DNA from 3 places in the Streptomyces sp. NPDC030222 genome. Region 2 is predicted to be linked to each of the others. Evidence: predicted binding sites of a transcription regulator. Region 2 holds the regulator's gene; each other region holds the start of a gene.

Region 1 (6,174 bases), on a different contig from region 2:
CGGCTGGCTGAAGGACAGGTACGGCCTGTCCTGGCAGGTCACCCCGCACAGGCTCGCCGAGCTGGTCTCGGATCCCGACCGCACCAGGGCCGACCGTGTCATGCGGGCGATGATGAACATGAAGAAGATCGACATCCGGGCCCTGGAGGACGCGTACGAGGGGTGACGACGCCCGGCTCCTCGGTGGGAACGGGGCACTCGAGCGGGCTGTGAACCGGGCGTCGAACGGGCCGTGAGCCTGGGCGTCCGGCGGCCGTCGAGCGGGTCGTGAGCCGGGCGTCCGGCGGGCGCCGGGCGGGGCGTCCGCCGCCGGCGTGCGGCCGGGCGATAGCCTCGAACGCATGTCTAACCGTAGGTCCTTGCCGCCCCCGCCGCCGCCCGTGCACCTGCGTGCCTGGCCTGACCGTGCGGCCATGCTCGCCGACCGGAACGCGGTCCTCGGCGAGCTGGTCGGAAAGGTCCTCGGCGTCGGCCGAATGGCCGGACTGTGGGGCTGGTCGGCGCTGTTGGCAGCCGGCTGGGCGTGTGCCGGCGTGGGTGTTCAGGGACTGACCGAGCCGGGCGCCGACCCGATCACCGCGACCCTGGCGCTGGGCATCCTGATCGTCGGCATCGCCGTGGCGATCCCGGTGGCCTTCGCGATCGGGCTGGGCGTCCGGCGCGACAAGAGGATCCGTGAACTCCTCTTCCAGTGGTCCGCGTTGGACCGCGATCCCGTCGCGGACGCCCGGCACCGCGCCCCGGGCCCGGTCCTGCGCTGGCTGCTGCCGTCGGTTTTTCTGTGCGCCGCGGGACTGTGGGTCTCGTTCGCGTGGACGGCGGGCGCGCGCCCGGGCGACGACACCTACGCCGACGTGGTCCTCGGCCTCGGCCTGGGCGTGGTCCTGTGGCTCACCGGCCTCATCGGTACGGCCAAGGCGGTCGCGCACTACCGCTGGGCGGTGGGCCTCGTCACGCGCCCGTCGTCGCCGGGGACGGAGCAGGGGCGGGACGACCGATCAGCATCGTCGGAGCGCCCGCTGCCCGGGTGAGGAAGACCGTCGCGGAGCCGGGACCCTGCGGTTTCACCTTGCGGCGGAGCTCCTCCGGTTCGACCGCCGAGCCCCGCTTCTTCACGGTCAGCACACCGACCTCCCGCTCCCGCAGCAGGGCCTTGAGCCTCTTCACGTTGAAGGGGAGCCGGTCGGTGATCTCGTAAGCCGTCGCGTACGGGGTGGGGCGCAGTTCGTCGGAGGTGATGTACGCGATCGTCGCGTCGATCAGGCCGCCGTCGAGCGTGGCGGCGATGTCCGCGACGAGGTGGGCACGGATGGCGGCGCCGTCCGGCTCGTAGAGGTAGCGGCCGACGGGGCGCACGGCGGGGTCCGGGAGGCCGCTGCCGGTGAGGGTGTGCGGGCCGGGGAGCAGGGTGGCGCGCACGGTGCCGGGGTCGGTGCCGAACCACAGCACGGCTTCCTTCACATCGCCGTGGTCGGAGATCCACTCGGCCTCGGCGTCGTCCGGTACGGCCTCGTGCGGGACGCCGGGCGCGATCTTCAAGGCGGCCCGGGGGGCCGTGCGGGCCGCGCCGATCGCCCAGGACAGGGGCGGGGAGTAGGCCTCGGGGTCGAAGATCCGGCCGCGCCCGCCGCGGCGGGCGGGGTCGACGAACACCGCGTCGTACGGCGAGGTGTCGATACCGGTGACGTCCGCGCACCGCACCTCGATCAGGCCGGTGAGGCCCAGCGCCTCGGCGTTGGCGCGCGCCACGGCGGCCGTGAGCGGGTCGCGGTCCACGGCGAGCACCGAGATGCCGGCGCGGGCGAGCGCGATCGCGTCACCGCCGATGCCGGAGCACAGGTCCGCCACGCTGCGCACGCCGAGGCCGGCGAACCGCGCGGCCCGGTACGCGGCGACGGAGGCGCGGGTCGACTGCTCCACACCGTTCGGCGTGAAGTACATGCGGTACGCGTCCTCGGCTCCGAACTTCGCCGCCGCCCGCTGCCGCAGACGGGCCTGGCCGAGCGCGGCCGAGACCAGTGCGGCCGGGTGCTCGCGGCGCAGCCGCGTCGCCGTCGCCAGTTCCTGCGCGGGGTCGTGGTCGCGCAGGACGGTGAGCAGGGCGCTGCCCTCCTCGGTGAGCAGTGCGGCGAAGGAGTCGAGGTCGTTCACCGGCCCATTGTGGGCCAGTCGGTGGATGTGCGCCGCCCGGCGGTTGTGTCGGCCCGGTGTACGGGCTCGACGCTGACAGGATGCAGCGCCATGCAGCTAGTACGACAAACGGAAAATAATGGGGTGCACCGTGGTTTTCGGGGCACCGCCCCGGTCAGGATGGTCGCGGCCGCACTGCTGCTCGCGGCGCTCGGCTCCGGCTGCTTCGCCGGGAGCCCGAGCGGCTCGGGGGACACCCCGGGCCAGGGGGCGGCCGGTCGGGCGTCGTCGGCCGGTGACGGGCACGGTGACGGGCGGACGGGCTCCGGCGACGGGGCGGGCGCACAAGGCGCTCAGAGTGCACGGAAGGCGTACCGGGCTCCTGCCGCCCGTGCCCTCGCCGGCTATGCGGACCGTCTGCAGCACACGCAGGCCGCCAGGGTCGCCGCGGGGAAGTGGGGCCTTGTCGGGTTCCCGCTCGCCGCCCCGCCCCCGCCGGCGGCGAAACCGCGGATCACCGTGCGCAGGGGCTTCGAGGTCACGGGCCAGGGCGACCTGCCGCCCGTCTTCACGACCGTGCCGACCAAGGAGAAGGTCGTCTTCCTGACGATCGACGACGGTGCCGAGAAGGACCCGGAACTGCCGCGCATGATGACCGAACTGGGCATCCCGTACAGCGCGTTCCTGAGCGACTACCTGGTGCGCCACGACTACGGCTACTTCGCCGAGATGCAGAAGCGCGGCGTGGGGCTGCACAACCACACGCTCAACCACCGCTATCTGCCCGGGCTCTCCTACGAGGAACAGCGCCGCGAGATCTGCGGGATGCAGGACGTCATGGAGAAGGAGTACGGGAAGCGGCCCCGGCTCTTCCGGCCGCCGTACGGCAACTACAACCGTGACACCCTCCGCGCCGCCAAGTCCTGCGGCGTCAAGGCGGTGCCGCTGTGGGCGGCGGAGGCGTTCCCCGACCACATGGAATGGCGTGAGTCGGACCAGGACCTGCACCCGGGGGACATCATCCTCACGCACTTCCGCGGGCGCGCGGAGTGGAAGGGCAGCATGCCCGACATGATCCGCGAGGTGATGAAGACGGTGACGGCCAAGGGGTACGCCGTGGCCCGCCTGGAGGACTACGTGTGAGACCGGGGTGCGCGAGCCGGGTCCCGCCCGGGCCCGGCTCCTCCCGGGCCGGTTCGGGGCCCGGTCCCGTTCATGCCCCGGGCCGGCTCGGTGGGGCCGGTTCCGATCCCGCCGGGTCGGTTCGGCGGGCCGGGGTCCTGTTCGGCCCGTTCCGTTCCGCCCGTTCCGTTCTGCCCGTTCCGTTCTGCCCGGTTCCGCCGGAGCCCGTCTCCCCGACTCCGATAGCACCCGCCCGATCCCGCCGAGTCCCTTGCGGGCGAGTCCGGTTCGGGTGAGTCCGCTTCGTCCGCGGGGCGCCGGATCCCCGTGGAGGACGATGCCCGGTGCCGGTCGTGCCGGCGATTCCGGGGTTCGGAAGGAGGAAGGAAGCGTACGTCCGTCAACGTCCGCCGCACCGTATTGGCACTCCGCTTGACCGAGTGCTAATCACAGGCCTAGTCTCGGCTCTGGCACTCCCCGTAGGAGAGTGCCAACAAACGCGACGGGCAGGTCCGGCACCCGCGACGACGGATCGACCTGGTCGCCACCTCAGACAGTTAACCCCGTGAGATCTCCGAAGGGGGAGGTCGGATCGTGACGACCGCCAGCTCCAAGGTTGCCATCAAGCCGCTCGAGGACCGCATCGTGGTCCAGCCGCTGGACGCCGAGCAGACCACGGCCTCTGGCCTGGTCATTCCGGACACTGCGAAGGAGAAGCCCCAGGAGGGCGTCGTCCTGGCCGTGGGCCCGGGCCGTTTCGAGAACGGCGAGCGTCTGCCGCTCGACGTGAACACCGGCGACATCGTGCTCTACAGCAAGTACGGCGGCACCGAGGTGAAGTACAACGGCGAGGAGTACCTCGTCCTCTCGGCTCGCGACGTTCTCGCGATCATCGAGAAGTAATTCACCAGCAGATTTGCTTTGAGCTGCGCCCCTGGCCCCCGCTGATATTGCCGGGCGGCGAGGGGCGCGGTTCGTTCGAGAGGATTGAAACAGGCCCATGGCGAAGATCCTGAAGTTCGACGAGGACGCCCGTCGCGCCCTCGAGCGCGGCGTCAACAAGCTTGCCGACACGGTCAAGGTGACGATCGGCCCCAAGGGCCGCAACGTCGTCATCGACAAGAAGTTCGGCGCCCCGACCATCACCAACGACGGTGTCACGATCGCCCGCGAGGTCGAGATCGACGACCCGTACGAGAACCTCGGCGCCCAGCTGGTGAAGGAGGTGGCGACCAAGACCAACGACATCGCTGGTGACGGCACCACCACCGCCACCGTGCTGGCCCAGGCGCTGGTCCGCGAGGGTCTGCGCAACGTCGCCGCCGGCGCCTCCCCGGCCTCCCTGAAGAAGGGCATCGACGCTGCGGTCAAGGCCATCTCCGACGACCTGCTCGCCACCGCGCGGCCGATCGAGGAGAAGTCCGACATCGCCGCCGTCGCCGCGCTGTCCGCCCAGGACCAGCAGGTCGGCGAGCTCATCGCCGAGGCGATGGACAAGGTCGGCAAGGACGGTGTCATCACCGTCGAGGAGTCCAACACCTTCGGTCTGGAGCTGGACTTCACTGAGGGCATGGCCTTCGACAAGGGCTACCTGTCCCCGTACATGGTGACCGACCAGGAGCGTATGGAGGCCGTCCTCGAGGACCCGTACATCCTGATCCACCAGGGCAAGATCTCCTCCATCCAGGACCTGCTGCCGCTGCTGGAGAAGGTCATCCAGTCCGGCAACAGCAAGCCGCTGCTGATCATCGCCGAGGACGTCGAGGGCGAGGCCCTGTCCACCCTCGTCGTCAACAAGATCCGTGGCACCTTCAACGCCGTCGCCGTGAAGGCCCCGGGCTTCGGTGACCGCCGCAAGGCGATGCTGGGCGACATGGCGACCCTGACCGGCGGCACCGTCGTCGCCGAGGAGGTCGGCCTCAAGCTCGACCAGGTCGGCCTGGACGTGCTGGGCACCGCCCGCCGCGTGACCGTCACCAAGGACGACACCACCATCGTCGACGGCGGTGGCAAGTCCGAGGACGTCAGCGGTCGTGTCATGCAGATCCGCGCCGAGATCGAGACCACGGACTCCGACTGGGACCGCGAGAAGCTCCAGGAGCGCCTCGCCAAGCTGGCCGGCGGCGTGTGCGTGATCAAGGTCGGCGCCGCCACCGAGGTGGAGCTGAAGGAGAAGAAGCACCGTCTGGAGGACGCCATTTCCGCGACCCGCGCCGCGGTCGAGGAGGGCATCGTCTCCGGTGGTGGCTCCGCGCTGGTCCACGCCTCCAAGGTGCTCGAGGGCAACCTCGACAAGCAGGGCGACGAGGCCACCGGTGTCGCGGTCGTCCGCCGCGCCGTGGTCGAGCCGCTGCGCTGGATCGCCGAGAACGCCGGCCTGGAGGGCTACGTCATCACGGCCAAGGTCGCCGAGCTCGGCAAGGGCGAGGGCTTCAACGCCGCGACCGGCGAGTACGGCGACCTGGTCAAGGCCGGCGTCATCGACCCGGTCAAGGTGACCCGTTCCGCGCTGGAGAACGCCGCGTCGATCGCCTCCCTGCTGCTCACGACCGAGACCCTGGTCGTCGAGAAGAAGGAAGAGGAGTCCGCGGACGCCGGCCATGGCCACGGTCACGCTCACTGACCCACCGCCACTGGGCATCCGCCACTGGGCGTCCGCCGCAGTGCACCGGGAAGGCCTCCGTTCCCTTTCAGGGGACGGGGGCCTTCCCGCTTGCGCGGGCTGCCTCGGAGTCCGCCGCCCCGCCCCGGCAGCCCGAGCGGACGTCACATTTCCAGGGCTCCGAGCTGACCCATCAGGCCGAGCCGGTCGTACTGCCACCACCCTTCGGCGATCCTGCCGTCGTCACGGCAGCGGAAGACGGTCGTCCCGCTCATGGACACCTGCTTTCCGCTCGCGGGTATGCCCATGAACTCGCCGTG
Region 2 (6,174 bases):
CCAGACGGTCTGTCCGGCGCCGGCACCGGTGTTGAACACGATGCGGTAGCCGGTCTCGTCGATCTTCTCCTCGGCAGCGACGCGGCCTGCCTCGGCGAGCACGTCGGCGACGAGCTGCGGCTCGGCGGCGGCGAGCGAGGCGGCGTCCCGGTAGTGGGCCTTGGGGACCACCAGGACGTGCGTGGGGGCCTGGGGGTTGATGTCACGGAATGCGTAGGTCGTCTCCGACTCCCGTACCAGGGTCGCAGGCACCTCCCCCGAGACGATCTTGCAGAACAGGCAGTCCGCCTGCGGTTCTCCCGCCATGGACGGGGCCTCCTCGACTCGCGCGATCATTGCACCTGGCATGCTAGCCGCCGCCGGTGCGCGCCCGTCGGTCCGTTCCCGCCGGACCGCCGCGCACCGTACGGCTCCGGCTCCCACCTACGACCAGCGGCCGGTGCGCCCCATCAGCACGGCCGCGGCGACGGTGCCGGCCGTCGAGGTGCGCAGCACACTGGGGCCGAGCCGGTAGGCCCCCGCGCCAGCCTCCGCGAACACGGCCAGCTCCTCGGGAGAGACTCCCCCTTCGGGGCCCACCACCAGCACGATGTCCCCGGACCCGGGCAGTTCCGCCGTCGCCAGCGGCTCGCCCGGGTGCTCACGGTCCTCGTGCAGCACCCCCGCGAACGCGGCCGATCCGAGCAGTGACGCCACCTGCTTGGTCGTCATCAGGTCCATGACCTCCGGGAACCGCACCCGGCGGGACTGCTTGCCCGCCTCGCGGGCGGTACTGCGCCACTTCGCGAGCGACTTGGCGCCCCGGTCGCCCCGCCACTGCGTGATGCACCGGGACGCGGCCCACGGCACGACGACGTCCACACCGGTCTCCGTCAGCGTCTCGACGGCCACCTCGCCCCGGTCGCCCTTGGGCAGCGCCTGGACCACGACGATCCGCGGCGACGGCTCCGGCTCGTCGGCGTACGAGTCCAGCTGGACGACCAGCCGGTCCTTGCCCTCCGTCGCCAGCACCACGCAGTCCGCCCAGCGGCCCGTGCCGTCGGTCAGGACGACGTCCTCCCCGGGCTTCAGCCGCTTCACCGAGACGGCGTGCCGCCCTTCGGGGCCCTCCAGGACGTAACGGCCGCCGGGGCCGGCGCGGAAGTGCTCCACGACGAATACGGGGGCGGTCATGAGCTGCTCCTTGCTGCTGCCAGTTCTGCGGCGAGCACGTCGACGAGCCGTCCGGCGGGCAGCTCGCGGGCCAGCCGGTGTCCCTGGCCGGCCCAGAGCGCCATGGCCTGGGCGTCCCCCGCCGCGGCCGCCGCCTTCCGCAGCCCGGACGTGATGTGGTGCACCTGGGGGTACGCGGCCGGGGCGTACGGCCCGTGCTCCCGCATGAAGCGGTTGACCAGGCCACGGGCCGGCCGGCCGGAGAACGCCCGGGTCAGCTCGGTCCGCGCGAACCGCGGATCGGTCAGGGCCCGCTTGTGCAGGGCGTGCGCCCCGGACTCGGGGCACGGCAGGAACGCCGTGCCGCACTGCGCGGCGTCCGCCCCGGCGGTCAGCACCGCGGCGATCTGGGCGCCCCGCATGATGCCGCCCGTGGCGACGATCGGCAGGTCGACGGTCTGCCGTATCTGCGGGACCAGGCTCAGCAGCCCGAACCCGGCGCCCTGCCCCGCGCACTCGGGATCGTCCCGGTGCGTGCCCTGGTGCCCGCCCGCCTCGACGCCCTGGACGCACACGGCGTCCGCACCTGCCCAGGCCGCGGCCTGTGCCTCCTCGGGCGTCGTGACGGTGACGACGGTGAAGGTGCCGACGCGCGTGAGGGAGTCGAGGACGTCGCGGGTGGGGCATCCGAAGGTGAAGGAGACCACCGCCGCGGGGTCCTCGCGGAGGACCGCCAGCTTGGCCTCGTACCCGTCGTCGCCGTCCCCGTCGCCCGGTTCGCCGAGCGGTACGTCGTACCAGGTGGACTCACTCGTGAGCTGCTGCCGGTACACGTCGACCTCGGCGGGGTCGGGGCTCTCCTGCTGCGGCATGAACAGGTTGACCCCGAACGGCCGCGAGGTGAGCCCGCGGAGCTGCCGCATCTCCTCGAACATGCCGTCCGCGGTCTTGTACCCGGCGGCGAGGAACCCGAGTCCCCCGGCCTCGCACACCGCAGCGGCGAGCTTCGGACACGAGGCCCCGCCCGCCATCGGCGCCTGCCAGATGGGGCGCCGGGACAGACCGGAGAACGGGAGAACCATGAACGCATCGTGTCATGGGACGGTCCCCCACGGTGTCGCCGGGGCGCCGCCGGCCCCTCAGGGACCGGGGCGCCGTCGGCCACGGCAGCGCGTGCGGCGCACGGGCGGCGGACGCAGTCCGTCAGCGGCCGTTGAACGCGTCCTTCAGACGGCTGAAGAGGCCCTGCTGTCCCGGCTGGAACTGCCCCATGGGCCGCTCCTCGCCACGCAACTTCGCCAGCTGCCGGAGGAGCTCCTCCTGCTGCGGATCGAGCTTCGTCGGCGTCTGCACCTCGACGTGGACGATCAGGTCGCCCCGCCCGCCGCCGCGCAGATGCGTGACGCCCCGACCGTGCAGCGGAATCGACTGCCCGGACTGCGTGCCCGGACGGATGTCGACCTCGTCCCTGCCGTCGAGCGTCTCCAGCGGCACCTTCGTGCCCAGCGCCGCCGCCGTCATGGGGATGGTGACCGTGCAGTGCAGGTCGTCGCCGCGCCGCTGGAAGACGGGGTGCGGCAGCTCGTGGATCTCCACGTACAGGTCGCCGGCCGGACCGCCGCCGGGGCCGACCTCGCCCTCGCCGGCGAGCTGGATGCGCGTGCCGTTGTCGACACCCGCCGGGATCTTCACGGTGAGGGTGCGGCGGGACCGGACCCGCCCGTCACCGGCGCACTCCGGGCACGGAGTCGGCACGACCGTGCCGAAGCCCTGGCACTGGGGGCACGGACGCGAGGTCATGACCTGGCCCAGGAAGGACCGCGTGACCTGGGAGACCTCACCGCGGCCGCGGCACATGTCGCAGGTCTGCGCCGACGTACCCGGCGCGGCGCCCTCACCCGAGCAGGTGGTGCAGACGACCGCGGTGTCGACCTGGATGTCCTTGGTCGTACCGAAGGCCGCCTCGTTGAGCTCGATCTCCAGGCGGATCATGGCGTCCTGGCCGCGCCGGGTCCGCGACCGCGGGCCGCGCTGCGACGCCGTGCCGAAGAACGCGTCCATGATGTCGGAGAAGTTGCCGAAGCCACCCGCGCCGAAGCCTCCGGCACCGCCGCCGCCGGAGGACGAGAGCGGGTCGCCGCCGAGGTCGTAGACCTGCTTCTTCTGCGGGTCCGACAGCACCTCGTAGGCGGCGTTGATCTCCTTGAAGCGCTCCTGCGTCTTCGGATCGGGATTCACGTCCGGGTGGAGCTCGCGGGCCAGCCGGCGGAACGCCTTCTTGATCTCGTCCTGCGAGGCGTCACGCCGCACACCCAGGACCGCGTAGTAGTCCGTTGCCACTTACGACTCCGCCAGGATCTGTCCGACGTAACGTGCCACTGCGCGTACCGCTCCCATCGTTCCGGGGTAATCCATGCGGGTCGGTCCGACCACGCCGAGTTTGGCGACCGCCTCGCCGCCCGAACCGTAGCCGACCGAGACGACGGACGTGGAGTTGAGCCCCTCGTGGGCGATCTCGTGCCCGATGCGCACGGTCATTCCGGTGTCCTTGGTCTCGCCGAGGAGCTTGAGGAGCACGACCTGCTCCTCGAGCGCCTCCAGCACCGGGCGGATGGTCAGCGGGAAGTCATGTGCGAAGCGGGTGAGATTGGCGGTGCCGCCGATCATCAGCCGCTCCTCGGTCTCCTCGACCAGGGTCTCGAGCAGAGTCGACAGCACCGTGGAGACGGTGCCTCGGTCGTCCGCCTCGAACGACTCGGGAAGGTCCTGCACCAGCTGCGGCACGTCCGAGAAACGGCGTCCCACGACCCGGCTGTTCAGCCGGGCCCGCAGGTCCGCGAGCGAGGTCTCGCCGAACGGGGCGGGGCAGTCCACGTGCCGCTGCTCGACCCGGCCGGTGTCCGTGATCAGCACGAGCATCAGCCGCGCGGGGGCCAGCGCCAGCAACTCGACGTGCCGCACCGTCGAACGGCTCAGCGAGGGGTACTGCACGACCGCGACCTGACGGGTCAGCTGCGCCAGCAGCCGGACCGTCCGCGCCACCACGTCGTCCAGGTCGACGGCGCCCTCCAGGAAGTTGTGGATCGCACGCCGCTCCGGCGACGACAGCGGCTTGACGCCGGCGAGCTTGTCGACGAACAGCCGGTAGCCCTTGTCGGTCGGGATGCGCCCGGCGCTGGTGTGCGGCTGGGCGATGAAGCCCTCTTCCTCCAGCACCGCCATGTCGTTGCGGACGGTTGCCGGGGACACGCCGAGGGCGTGCCGCTCGGTGAGCGCCTTGGAACCCACCGGCTCCTCGGTGCCGACGTAGTCCTGGACGATGGCGCGCAGCACCTCGAGCCGACGTTCGCTGAGCATGGCGCACACCTCCAGTGGTCTTCCCGGCGTCTGCTGTTCCCCGGTCGGGTCCTGGCACTCGGTCCGTTCGAGTGCCAGCCTTCCCGGGCCAGTGTACGGCCGTGAGGTACACCCGTAGCAAGGGCGGACCCTGCACGCTACCGCGCGACGCCGTCCGGCGACGACGCCGGTCATTGCCGATAGCGTCGCCGTATGGAGCCACGTTGGGAAGACTTCGGGTGGGAGCGGCTGGCTCCCGGGGTGGGGCGCCGGCGGCTGCCGCACTGGGACGCCACAGCCGGGCTCGTCGCCGGCGCGGACGCACTGCTCCTCTACGACACGGGGGCCTGCCTTCGTGAGGGCGCAGAACTGCGCTCCCAGGCGGAGGGCCTGTTCGGCCGGGGCGTGACGCATATCGCACTCAGCCACCCCCACTTCGATCATGTGCTCGGCACCGCGGCGTTCCCGGGCGCAGAGGTGTATGCGGCGGTCGGGACCCGCGATCTCCTCCCGCTCTCCCGGAAGGAGTTGCGCGACGACGCGGTGCGGCACGGCCTGGACCCCGCCGAGGCCGCGGAGGCGGCGGCGCTGCTCGCGGCGCCGCACCACCAGGTCAGCGGCGAGTGGACGCTCGACCTGGGACCCGACCGCCAGGTCCTGCTGGCGAACCTCGGCCCCGGGCACACGGGGCACGACCTCGCGCTGTTCGTGCCCGGCGAGCGCGAGGTCGTCTTCTGCGGCGATCTGGTCGAAGAGTCGGGCGATCCCCAGGCCGGCTCCGACGCGGTCCCCGCCCGCTGGCCCGGGGCACTGGACCGGCTGCTCGCCCTGGGCGGCGAGGACGCGGTGTACGTGCCGGGGCACGGCGCCGTGGTCGACGCGGCGTTCGTACGCGCCCAACGCGATGAACTGGCCCGGCGGTTCGGCGTGTCGTAGCGTCTGCCGAATGCGCCACTACAGCCCGGACCTGACGCCCCCGTGGAAGCGGCAGGCCCCCGCACCCGAGATCCCGGCAGAGCCCGACCTGGTCGTGGAGGAGGCCGCCACGGGCTTCTGCGGCGCGGTGATCCGCTGCGAGGCGGGGGCCGTGACGCTGGAGGACCGCTTCGGCAAGCACCGGGTGTTCCCGCTGGAGCCGCGCGGCTTCCTGCTGGAAGGGAAAGTCGTCACGCTCGTCAGGCCCTCCCGTGGCGCTCCGGCCGGGCCGGGGAGGACGGCCTCCGGCTCGGTCGCCGTCCCCGGCGCCCGCGCCCGGGTCGCCCGGGCCGGCCGGATCTACGTGGAGGGCCGCCACGACGCGGAACTCGTCGAGAAGGTGTGGGGCGACGACCTCCGCGTCGAAGGCGTGGTCGTCGAGTACCTGGGAGGCGTGGACGACCTCCCGGCGATCGTCGCGGAGTTCGCCCCCGGCCCGGACGCCCGCCTCGGCGTCCTCGTCGACCACCTCGTGCCCGGCTCGAAGGAGTCCCGGATCGCCGCCCAGGTGTCCGGCGACGACGTCCTGGTCGTGGGACACCCGTACGTGGACGTGTGGCAGGCGGTGAAACCGTCCGCGCTGGGCATCCCCGCCTGGCCGTCGGTCCCGCGCGGCCAGGACTGGAAACGCGGTGTGTGCGCGGCCCTCGGCTGGCCCGACGACACGGGCGCGGCATGGCGGCACATCCTGTCCAGGGTGCACTCCTGGAA
Region 3 (6,174 bases), on a different contig from region 2:
GACTTGCGGGCCTGGAGCTCCGACAGACCGGAGTCCTCGGCGCGGGAGACCCTGGACGAGAGGCCCATCTTCCTCTCGCGCAGCGGAGCCTTGCGCGCCTGCCCGGTCTCGACGACGGCCGCCGTGCGCTGTGTCAGGACCGCCTGGGCGAGACGTCCGAAGGAATCCCTCGTCGTGGCGTCCACCGTGGACTTCTCGGCTGCTTCCCCCGCTATGTTGCCCGTCGCGTCACCGGCCGCGATCGGCAGGAGCACCGCGGACAGGGCGACGGCCGCCGCCGCCCCGACGGTGACTCTCAAGGTCTTTTGCTTCACTATGCATCCCCTTGTCACCCGGTCCCGGACGGACCGGGGGGAGGGAATCCTCGCATGAACTCGGGTTTTATGGGGGAGTCGTGACGAGTTTGTGAATTGACCCCGGAGTCAATACCTCCGCGTTCGGACTCCGGGATCCCAAACCCCCTGCGAGGCAGCCGATTTCGCGCGCCTCTGCGGTCGGCACACGGAAACGCCCGAGGGCGGCACCCCTTGCGGAGTGCCGCCCTCGGTGTGATGGACGGTGTCCGATCCGGATGGGCCGGATCAGAAGTCCATGTCACCGCCCGGCATGCCGCCACCGGCAGGCGCGGCGGCCTTCTCCGGCTTGTCGGCGATGACGGCCTCGGTGGTGAGGAACAGCGCGGCGATCGACGCGGCGTTCTGCAGCGCGGAGCGGGTGACCTTGGCCGGGTCGATGATGCCCTCGGCGATCATGTCGACGTACTCGCCGGTCGCGGCGTTCAGGCCGTGGCCGACGGCCAGGTTGCGGACCTTCTCCACGACGACGCCGCCCTCGAGACCACCGTTGACGGCGATCTGCTTGAGCGGGGCCTCCAGGGCCAGCTTCACGGCGTTGGCACCGGTGGCCTCGTCGCCGTCGAGCTCCAGCTTCTCGAAGACCTGGGAGGCCTGGAGCAGGGCCACGCCACCACCGGCGACGATGCCCTCCTCGACGGCGGCCTTCGCGTTGCGGACGGCGTCCTCGATGCGGTGCTTGCGCTCCTTGAGCTCCACCTCGGTGGCGGCGCCGGCCTTGATGACGGCCACGCCGCCGGCCAGCTTCGCGAGGCGCTCCTGGAGCTTCTCGCGGTCGTAGTCCGAGTCGGAGTTCTCGATCTCGGCGCGGATCTGGTTCACACGGCCCGCGACCTGCTCGCTGTCACCGGCACCGTCGACGATGGTGGTCTCGTCCTTGGTGATGACGACCTTGCGGGCGCGGCCCAGCAGGTCCAGGCCGGCGTTCTCCAGCTTGAGGCCGACCTCCTCGGAGATGACCGTGCCACCGGTGAGGATGGCGATGTCGCCGAGCATGGCCTTGCGGCGGTCGCCGAAGCCCGGGGCCTTGACGGCGACGGACTTGAAGGTGCCGCGGATCTTGTTGACGACCAGGGTCGACAGGGCCTCGCCCTCGACGTCCTCGGCGATGATCAGCAGCGGCTTGCCGGACTGCATGACCTTCTCCAGCAGCGGAAGGAGGTCCTTCACGTTGCTGACCTTGGAGTTGACGATGAGGATGTAGGGGTCCTCGAGGACGGCCTCCATGCGCTCCATGTCGGTCGCGAAGTACGCCGAGATGTAGCCCTTGTCGAAGCGCATGCCCTCGGTGAGCTCCAGCTCCAGACCGAAGGTGTTGGACTCCTCGACGGTGATGACGCCTTCCTTGCCGACCTTGTCCATGGCCTCGGCGATGAGCTCGCCGATCTGGGTGTCGGCGGCGGAGATGGAGGCGGTGGAGGCGATCTGCTCCTTGGTCTCCACGTCCTTGGCCTGCTCGAGCAGGGCGGCGGAGACGGCCTCGACGGCCTTCTCGATACCGCGCTTCAGAGCCATCGGGTTGGCGCCGGCGGCCACGTTGCGCAGGCCCTCGCGGACCAGGGCCTGGGCCAGGACGGTCGCGGTCGTCGTGCCGTCACCGGCGACGTCGTCCGTCTTCTTCGCGACTTCCTTGACCAGCTCGGCGCCGATCTTCTCGTACGGGTCCTCGAGCTCGATCTCCTTGGCGATGGACACACCATCGTTGGTGATCGTGGGGGCGCCCCACTTCTTCTCGAGGACGACGTTGCGGCCCTTGGGGCCAAGGGTGACCTTGACGGCGTCGGCGAGCTGGTTCATCCCGCGCTCGAGACCGCGCCGTGCCTCCTCGTCGAACGCGATGATCTTGGCCATGTGAAGTGGTCCTCCCGGACTTGGGATGTCTCCCCGTGCCGTGGCGACGGGGGAGGATTGCTCCGGACCGCGCTGGCGCCCGCGACGGACGGCCTGCATGCCGTGCGGTTCCTTGCCCCACACGACCGCGGGCCTCACCGACCCGGTCCTTCGTCTGTCACTCTCACCTGCAGAGTGCTAACGCCAATGATTAGCACTCGCACTAGGAGAGTGCAAGCGGCTCTCGCAACCCGGGCCCCTCGGACGCGACCGTACGCCGAAGGGCCCGCACCCACTGTGGGTACGGGCCCTCCGACACGTTGCTGCAGTCAGTCGGCGCTTCTCAGCCGGCTACGCGGACCATGTCCGCCTGCGGCCCCTTCTGACCCTGCGAGATCTCGAATTCGACCCGCTGGCCCTCTTCAAGGGTGCGGTACCCGTCCATCTGGATCGCGCTGTAGTGGACGAAAACATCCGCACCACCGTCGACCGCGATGAAGCCGTACCCCTTCTCCGCGTTGAACCACTTGACGGTGCCCTGAGCCATGCCTAACTCCCCTATTACTGGCCCTTGCACAGGACCGCACTTCGCGGACCCGGGTCAGACCTCCCCCCCGGACACGAGGGGGCGTGCTGCCGGAACAGCGTCGACCGCGCCTGAATGTATCTGTCCAACTGCCGTCTGCAACAGGTCAATCGGACGAGAAATCTGCGTGCGACGGAAGGGAGAATTCCGTGAATTTCTGGATGTTCCGGGGCAACTCGGGCCGGGCAAAACGGGGCCCAACCGGCAATTCGCCTCGCCATCAAGGCGGCATCTTGGGCGTCTTCTTGAGCGCCTTCTTATGGCCGGAGAACCCGGCTTCCCTCACTCTATCGCGGCCAACCCTACAGAATTGCCCCCTCCGCTTCTCTCGCGGAGGGGGCAATTCCGATGACTCTGCGCAGTCATCGGGACGGCACCGGACGGTGGCTCAGCAGCCGCCGGCCACCGCCGGAATGATCGACACGTTGGCGCCGTCGGGCGTCGCGGTCTCCAGTCCCTGTTCGAAACGCACGTCGTCGTCATTGACGTAGACGTTCACGAAGCGGCGCAGTTTCCCCTGGTCGTCCAGGACGCGCGCGGCAATTCCCTGATGATCCTTCTCCAGGGACTCGATGACCTCGGAGAGAGTCGCCCCCTCGGCCGGGACCTCGGCCCGGCCGCCGGTGTAGGTGCGCAGGATGGTGGGGATGCGGACAGTGACGCTCATACGAGGCCAGCCTCTCGGAAGGAGTCCAGGTTGGGGCGGATGACGGCGGACATACCGGTGGTCGGTTCCACCGCGTCCAGCGTCTTCAGGCCGTCACCGGTGTTGACGACGACCGTGGTGAGCGACGGGTCGAGGACCCCCGCCTCGATCAGCTTCCGGGTCACCCCCAGGGTCACGCCACCCGCCGTCTCGGTGAAGATGCCCTCGGTACGGGCCAGCAGCTTGATCGCGTCCACGATCTGCCCGTCGGTGACGTCCTCGACGGCGCCGCCGGTACGGCGGGCGATGTCCAGCACGTAGGGGCCGTCCGCCGGGTTGCCGATGGCCAGGGACTTGGCGATGGTGTCCGGCTTCTGCGGCCGCACCACGTCATGGCCGGCCTTGAAGGCCACCGACACCGGGGAGCAGCCCTCGGCCTGCGCGCCGAAGATCCGGTACGGCCGGTCCTCCACCAGGCCCAGCTTGATCAGCTCCTGGAGACCCTTGTCGATCTTCGTCAGCTGGGAGCCGGACGCGACCGGGATGACGATCTGGTCGGGCAGCCGCCAGCCGAGCTGCTCGCAGATCTCGTACGCGAGGGTCTTGGAGCCCTCTCCGTAGTAGGGGCGGAGGTTCACGTTGACGAAGCCCCAACCCTCGCCGGCCGGGTCGCCGATCAGCTCCGAGCAGAAGCGGTTCACGTCGTCGTAGTTGCCCTCGATGCCGACGAGCTCGCCGCCGTAGACCGCGGCCATCACGACCTTGCCCTGCTCCAGGTCGTGCGGGATGAACACGCAGGACCTGAAGCCGGCCCGGGCGGCCGCGGCGCCCACCGCGCCGGCGAGGTTGCCGGTGGAGGAGCAGGAGAGCGTGGTGAAGCCGAAGGCGCGGGCGGCCTCGACGGCGATCGCGACCACACGGTCCTTGAAGGAGTGCGTCGGGTTCCCGGAGTCGTCCTTGACGTACAGTCCACCGGTCACGCCCAGCTCACGGGCGAGGTTGTCGGCCTTGACCAGCTTGGTGAAGCCGGGGTTCAGGTTCGGCTTCTCGGCGACGTCGGCGGGGACGGGCAGCAGCGGCGCGTACCGCCAGATGCTGGCGGGACCGGCCTCGATCCGCTTGCGGAGGGACTCGGGGTCGCCGAGCGGAAGGTCGTAGGCCACCTCCAGGGGGCCGAAACACAGCTCGCAGGCGAAAATCGGACCGAGGGCGAAACGCTCGCCGCACTCACGGCACGACAGCGCCGCAGCGGGTCCGAGGTCCACAGGACGGGTGGTGGTGGCAACAGTCTGCGCAGCCATGATGGCGAGGCCCTTTCTCCTCATCTTCCCCGCGGCGCATCTCGCCACGAGACGGAATTGGCACCTTCCCTAGCCGGGCCTCGCATGGATCCGCGGCAGCTTCGTGGCAGCTGCCGCCGCGTGGCGGCTGGAGGGTTGCCGGGGCTTCAACGGGCCGTGTCCCTCTGCCCCTCTGGATGAGCGGTATTCGATTGTCGGCGGGACGACCCCGGAGTGCGGTGGCCGTCGCCGTTGTTCAAGACTGTAACCGAACCCCCGGCGGCTTGAGACGGCCGTCCGAACCGCGAGATGGAGACCACGTGCTGGAAGAGGTGGAGCGCTGGCTGGCCCGCCGTTCCTGGTCGGCGGCCGACCGCCCGCTGGACCGACTGCTCGCGGCGAAGCGGAACACCACCGTCAGTGTGGTGCTGCCGGCGCTCGACGAGGAGGCCACGGTCGGCGACATCGTCACCGTGATCCGCCACGAACTGATGGAGCGGGTGCCGTTCGTCGACGAACTCGTCGTGATCGACTCCGGCTCGACCGACCGCACCGCCGAGGTCGCCGAGGCGGCGGGCGCCCGGGTGGTGCCCCGGGACGCGATCCTCCCCCGCATACCCGCCGTCCCCGGCAAGGGCGAGGTGCTGTGGCGGTCGCTGCTGGTGACCGGCGGTGACATCGTCTGCTTCATCGACGCCGACCTGCGGGACTTCTCGGCCCGCTTCGTCTCGGGGATCGTCGGCCCGCTGCTCACCGACCCGGACGTGCAGTTCGTCAAGGCGATGTACGACCGGCCGCTCGACGACCTCGTCGGCAGCGGCGTCGCCGCCCAGGGCGGCCGGGTCACCGAACTCGTGGCGCGGCCCCTGCTGAATCTGCACTGGCCGCTCCTGGCCGGTTTCGTGCAGCCGCTCGGCGGCGAGTACGCGGCCCGCCGCACCCTGCTCGAACGGCTTCCGTTCCCCGTCGGCTACGGCGTGGAACTGGGACTCCTCGTGGACGCGCTGCACACGGCCGGCCTGGACGCGCTCGCCCAGGTCGACGTCGGGGTACGGCTCCACCGCCACCAGGACGACCAGGCGCTGGGCCGGATGGCCGCCGCCATCTACCGCACCGCCCAGCTGCGGCTCTCCCGGGCCCACCTGGTGCGGCCCGTGCTCACCCAGTTCGAACGTTCGGCCGAGGGCTTCGTCCCGCGGACCGGCCCCGTGGACACGGAGGAGCGCCCGCCCATGGCGGAGATCGCGGAGTATGCGGCCAGCCGGGCCGCCTAGCGGGACGACACGGGGGCGCACCGATGCGTTTTCGCCCGGTTGTCGCCCGTACGTTTGAGCGTTTCCGTCTCTGGCTAGGTTCGTGACCATGGCCGCCAAGCGTTCCGCTCAGGTACTTGTCGCATCGAACCGCGGTCCGGTCTCGTACGCACTTCGCGACGACGGCTCGCTGGACGCCCGGCGCGGGGGAGGCGGGCTGGTGTCC

The links. Region 2 encodes HrcA, which represses chaperone genes, less so after heat shock. Its sites were predicted from a motif close to TTNGCACTCNGNNNNNCNGAGTGCNAA; they were not measured.
Region 1: groES (co-chaperone GroES) is a predicted target of HrcA. The motif match lies at 3,673-3,699, and genes of this name have one in related genera.
Region 3: groL (chaperonin GroEL) is a predicted target of HrcA. The motif match lies at 2,395-2,421, and genes of this name have one in related genera.

Annotation. Positions count from the first base shown of each region.
Region 1 is NZ_JBVICA010000015.1:5,916-12,089, forward strand. Features, by position in the region: gene ACZ4Z5_RS21505 (VOC family protein) at 1-166, shown strand, start outside; gene ACZ4Z5_RS21510 (hypothetical protein) at 342-1,031, shown strand; gene ACZ4Z5_RS21515 (THUMP-like domain-containing protein) at 952-2,151, opposite strand; gene ACZ4Z5_RS21520 (polysaccharide deacetylase family protein) at 2,242-3,273, shown strand; gene groES (co-chaperone GroES) at 3,847-4,155, shown strand; gene groL (chaperonin GroEL) at 4,253-5,875, shown strand; gene ACZ4Z5_RS21535 (ester cyclase) at 6,019-6,174, opposite strand, start outside.
Region 2 is NZ_JBVICA010000020.1:140,646-146,819, forward strand. Features, by position in the region: gene ACZ4Z5_RS26060 (histidine triad nucleotide-binding protein) at 1-306, opposite strand, end outside; gene ACZ4Z5_RS26065 (16S rRNA (uracil(1498)-N(3))-methyltransferase) at 424-1,173, opposite strand; gene ACZ4Z5_RS26070 (nitronate monooxygenase) at 1,170-2,234, opposite strand; gene dnaJ (molecular chaperone DnaJ) at 2,356-3,492, opposite strand; gene hrcA (heat-inducible transcriptional repressor HrcA) at 3,493-4,509, opposite strand; gene ACZ4Z5_RS26085 (MBL fold metallo-hydrolase) at 4,702-5,424, shown strand; gene ACZ4Z5_RS26090 (DUF3097 domain-containing protein) at 5,435-6,174, shown strand, end outside.
Region 3 is NZ_JBVICA010000018.1:110,352-116,525, reverse strand. Features, by position in the region: gene ACZ4Z5_RS24420 (amidase domain-containing protein) at 1-299, opposite strand, end outside; gene groL (chaperonin GroEL) at 582-2,204, opposite strand; gene ACZ4Z5_RS24410 (cold-shock protein) at 2,527-2,730, opposite strand; gene ACZ4Z5_RS24405 (ubiquitin-like small modifier protein 1) at 3,158-3,436, opposite strand; gene thrC (threonine synthase) at 3,433-4,716, opposite strand; SAM riboswitch class I at 4,734-4,899, opposite strand; gene ACZ4Z5_RS24395 (glucosyl-3-phosphoglycerate synthase) at 5,016-5,969, shown strand; gene ACZ4Z5_RS24390 (alpha,alpha-trehalose-phosphate synthase (UDP-forming)) at 6,058-6,174, shown strand, end outside.